Regions from separate parts of the Arthrobacter tecti genome, predicted to be linked through region 2. Evidence: predicted binding sites of a transcription regulator. Region 2 holds the regulator's gene; the other holds the start of a gene.

Region 1 (2,394 bases), on a different contig from region 2:
CTCGAGTTCGACGGGAAGATCAAATACTTCGATTACCGCCCTACAGACGAGGCCATCTTCCAGGAACGACGCCGGGAGAAGGCACTGATGGAAGAGGGCTGGACCATTCTGCGTATCGAGTGGGGGGATCTGGCAAACGAACGGGAGTTGAAGCCTCGCATCGTCCGAGCACTCCATCGGGCACAGCACAGAACCAACGAATCCGCTGCCTAACCGCAAACGGAGGCTCATCGAAACACCTGAACCTGCGGGGAGACAACGGATCCGTTGGGACGGTGCGGCGCTACCGCGCGTAGGACGGCTCGCGCCGCTTCACCCAGCGGATCGCCGTCGTCGTTACCGGCAGTAGGAGCACCTCGACCAGCGTCTTGTACACGAACCCGAAGAAGAGGTAGTTCAGGAACGTCGGGAAGTCGGTGATGCCGATGACGGACGCAGCGATTGCGCAGAAAATGAGGGTATCCGCGAACTCGCCCACACCCGTCGAGGCCATCAGCCGTGCCCACAGGCTCCGCTCGCCGAACCTGGACTTCATCCGCACGAGCACCAGGGAGTTCAGCGTCTGCCCAACCAGGAAACCGAGCAGCGACGCCAGCACGATCAACGGCACCGGCCCCAGCGCCAATTCGAGCGCTTCCTGTTTGGCCAGGCCGAAATCGTCATCGAACCCGGGCAAGGCGATGATGATCCCGAACACCAGCGAGGCGAACACCGAGAGCACGAACGTCACGATGATCCCGAGCCGCGCCGCCTTGAACCCGTACACCTCACTGATCACGTCGCCAAGAACGTACGCCAGCGGGAACAGGAAGAAACCGCCGTCGGTGATGATGCTGAAGTCTCCGATGATCGGACCGATCACCACGCCCTTGGACGCACCGATATTGGACAGGATGACGACGACGGCAAGCACCGCCAGCATGATCGAAAAGTTTGCGCTGCCTACGGTCGCGTAACGGGCGCGGGCATGTTCCTGCAGTTGAGTCATGAGGTTCTCATTCATTGAAGTGGTTCGCGCAGCCTCATCGAAAGGCCCGCTGTATTAGCACTGGCGCCCGGCTGCCCCCGGGCGCCATCCATTATCCCACGCAGGGCCATCCCGCATCGATTCTTCAATATGTGACTCTTTGAGCCCCGAAACGGTCACCTATTGGAGAGTCAATTTTGAACACGTTCAGAAACTAGGACTACACTAAACTGAACACGTTCAAAAAGGAGCCCGTGATGCCCCAGAAGAAGAGCGAAGCGACCCGCAGCAGGCTTGTCGCCACCGCCCTCAAGCTGTTTCGCGAACAGGGCTACGACAAAACCACCATGCGCACCATCGCGAAGGAAGCCGGCGTATCCACCGGAAACGCCTATTACTACTTCACCTCGAAAGACGACCTCGTCCAGGAGCTCTACCAATCCCTCCAGGACGAGCACCGCAGCAAATCCCTCCCCCTCCTGCGCGAGGGACAGAACCTGGGTGAACATCTCCGCGTCATCCTGCAGACCGGAGTCGACGTCATGGGTCCGTACCACGACTTCGGTTCGAACTTCATCAGCGTCGCCATCCAGCCGTCGTCGAACCTCAGCCCATTCAGCAGCGATTCGGCCGTCGCACGGGCCAAGTCGATCGCCCTCTTCAACCAGGCAGTTACCACCGCCCGTCCGCAGCCACCCATGGCCATCCGTGCGGACCTTCCCGAACTCCTCTGGCTCGTCTACATGGGCGTGACGCTCTTCTGGGTCTACGACCGCTCCCCCAACCAGCAACGCACCCGCCGCCTCATCGACAACGCGGCGCCACTCATCGCCAAACTGGTCATCCTGTCGCGTCTGCCGGTGGTGCGGAAAATAGTCGACGACGTCGTCCAACTCATCAAGAACGCCAAGGCATGAGCGCTTCCCAGAACCAGTACGACGACGACGCGCGGCTGGCCGCGCGCTACACCGGAGCCGGCGGTGCGCACCGCGTGACTTTCACCCCGAAGGCGCTCATCGTCGGAACAGCGCTAACTCACCTTCAACTGGCGGTACTAATGGGAGCCTTGCTCGGAGACGGACACCCCTACGCAGCCTTCATGATGTTCCTGCTGAGCGGCCTCTTAGGCCTTCCAATTGCTGCACTTGGGTGCTTCATTGCGCTGGCACTCGGACTTGCCCTTCGCCCGGTCGCAAGTCAGGGACTCCACGTGCTCGTTTTCCTCGCCGCTTTCACGTTGATCACTGCGCTCATCCTGCTCTTGGCGGGTCTTGGGATTGCGGCTGTTGGGACCGGTCTGATCGTTGGGGCGGCCGCCGCCATCGGACGCGTCAGCGTGTGCCGGTTTGTCACCGTTCACCCGGCGAAACCCGCGACAATCAAGCATCCCGCGGAGTAGCCTGCATCCATCAACGGGTAGAACGAAG
Region 2 (2,394 bases):
CGTGGATATCGGTCATGTTCTCGCCCCGCATGACGAACCGGAGCTGCTTCCAGGCCAATCCGGCGGCGAAGCGGAGCGTGAAGGCGCGTCGCTGGTACATCTTGCGCGCAACGTGGAAGAGACTTGCACCGCGCATCATGGTGTTGTCGACGTCGAAGAAAGCAGCTTCTCCTGCAGGACCGCCGATCGGCGCTTCTTCCGCGGACGCTGCAACCGTCGAAGACCCGGGGTTGATGGCGGGTCGGAGGTTCGCAGCGGACATAGAACGAGTCTAATCACTGCGAGGGCCTCCGGCGCCGCAATCCTTGACCTGAGGGCATGACGGCGGTGCACAAGGACGACGACGGCGGCCGTCGACAGGGCCGGAGGCCGGCACGACGCCCCGGCCCACTACGCTTGGCAGCATGAGCGAGCACAAGGCGTCGACCGGAGAGCCGGGAAAGTCTGAAAAGCCGGAAAAGCCCTGGGCCACAGGCCTCGTGCTGGTCACCCGCCCGGACTGCCACCTGTGTGTGGAGGCGCGGAACGTCGTCGTACGAGTAACCGACGAACTCGGGGTCAGCTGGAACGAAGTGTCCATCGGTGACCACCCTGAGCTGCTGGAGCGCTTTTCTGAGGAGGTTCCGGTTCTTCTGATTGACGGTGTTCAGCGTGACTTCTGGACGATCGACGAGGGCCGTCTGCGTCGGCTGTTGGCGTAGCGTATCGAAGCCAACTTTGAGCACCCACACCGGCGACCTAAAGTGGACATACCCCCGCCGTCATCCTCCGGCGGGCGGGCGGAGCTGCAGGCGCAGCCTTGCACAGTGATGGAGCGATGAACCAGTGACAATGTCGGAGATACCCGGGCTGCGGAGCGCAGCCGGAGAGCAGCAGGGCAGACAGATCCCGCCGGCATCGCTGGCGCGGCTCACCATTTACCTGCGCGCCCTGAACTCGTTGCTCGCGGAAGGCATTGAGCGGGTATCCTCTGACGAGCTCGCGGAGGCTGCCGGCGTAAATTCGCCGATGTTGCGCAAGGATCTGTCCTATCTCGGTTCGTACGGAACCCGTGGCGTGGGCTATGACGTCCAGTACCTCAATAGCCAGATCTCGACGGCGCTTGGCCTGTCGCAGGATTGGCGCGTTGCGATTGTCGGTGCAGGAAACCTCGGCCGGGCGCTGGCGGGATATTCGGGATTCCAGTCGCGCGGCTTCGAAGTGGTTGCCCTCTTCGATGCCGATCAGCTGATCGTCGGAACGGAAGTCGGATGGCTTCGCGTCAGCCCCGTACAGGACCTTGCAACCGTACTCGGCCGGACCCGAGCCAACATGGCCGTCCTTGCCGTGCCTGCGGGCGTTGCACAATCCCTGTGCGATGAACTGGTGGATGCCGGCATTACGAGCATCCTGAGTTTCGCCCCCGTTGTGCTGCAGATCCCCGACCACGTGCAGCTGCGCAAGGTGGACATGGCCACCGAACTGCAGATTCTGGCTTACCACGCACAGCGGGCGCAGGACCCGGATCTGGAATCCGGCCCCCGCGCCCGCGCGGCTCAATAAGGGTCTAGCGGCAGCTTAGTATTGGGGCGGCACCGGCTTGAAGTAGGGGTTGGACTGCTTGAGATAGCACAGCACGACGCCGACGACGCCGAGCAACGTCACGACGATACCGAGGATCATTTGGAACGCTCCGGGCATCGACTGTCCCTGGGCCGCCTGCTCCAGCAGTTCAGGGTTGCTTTGCAGCGCTGCCAGGCCGATCCAGCCAATAATCATCAAGATAACGGAGATGGCTGCTAGAACCGTGGCGGTAATGCGTGCCCAGTTGTGTCCCTTGCGGATGAAGATGGCGAGTGCAACGTAAATCGCGGTGCCGATGATGGCGAAGGCGATGGTGAAGCCCGCCCCAACCGCTGCGAAGCTTCCGGTCATTCCTGAGGAGCCGGAGGAAATAACAGAGGAGATCAAGCTCAGCACACCGGCCGCGATGATGAGATAGAAAGCCAAGTTCACTTCCTTGGGCATCGGCGGACGCTGCGCCTGGGGCATGCTGGCCGAGCCTGGGTAGGCATAACCCGAGGGCTGGGCTGCCTGGTAGCCGTATGGCGACCCGCTCTGCCGCTGATGATCATCCGCAGCAGGCTTCTGCGGCTCGGGGGAGAGGCCGGCTCCGGCGTTCTGGGTTGGCCCCGGTTCCGCCGGGTTGAGGGGATCAGTGCCGGATAGCTTGTCCGGGTCGCGTTCGGAGGGCTGAGGATCGTGTGATGGCGTGCTCATGCGCCCAGCGTACCGCCGGGAAGCCGCCAGGCGGGGGAAGTTCGGGCGAAACTGCTGACAAACCATTGCGGGGCGCGGCATCCGGAGCGCGCGCCCCACAGAACTGATTCAGCTAGTGCCGAGGGGCCCCGGACG

What was found. The regulator Rex, encoded in region 2, represses fermentation and respiration genes when NADH is low (regulators of the CRP and FNR family bind a similar motif). The targets are predictions, from matches to a motif close to CTTGTGAANNNNTTCACAAG.
Region 1: ACX80C_RS16270 (queuosine precursor transporter) is a predicted target of Rex. The motif match lies at 1,162-1,181, and genes of this name have one in related genera.

What each region holds. Positions count from the first base shown of each region.
Region 1 covers NZ_JBTNCT010000019.1:6,304-8,697, forward strand. The annotation lists gene ACX80C_RS16270 (queuosine precursor transporter) at 284-988, opposite strand; gene ACX80C_RS16275 (TetR family transcriptional regulator) at 1,225-1,884, shown strand; gene ACX80C_RS16280 (hypothetical protein) at 1,881-2,366, shown strand.
Region 2 covers NZ_JBTNCT010000003.1:267,952-270,345, forward strand. The annotation lists gene ACX80C_RS05960 (HAD family hydrolase) at 1-262, opposite strand, end outside; gene ACX80C_RS05965 (glutaredoxin family protein) at 405-701, shown strand; gene ACX80C_RS05970 (redox-sensing transcriptional repressor Rex) at 832-1,542, shown strand; gene ACX80C_RS05975 (hypothetical protein) at 1,558-2,259, opposite strand.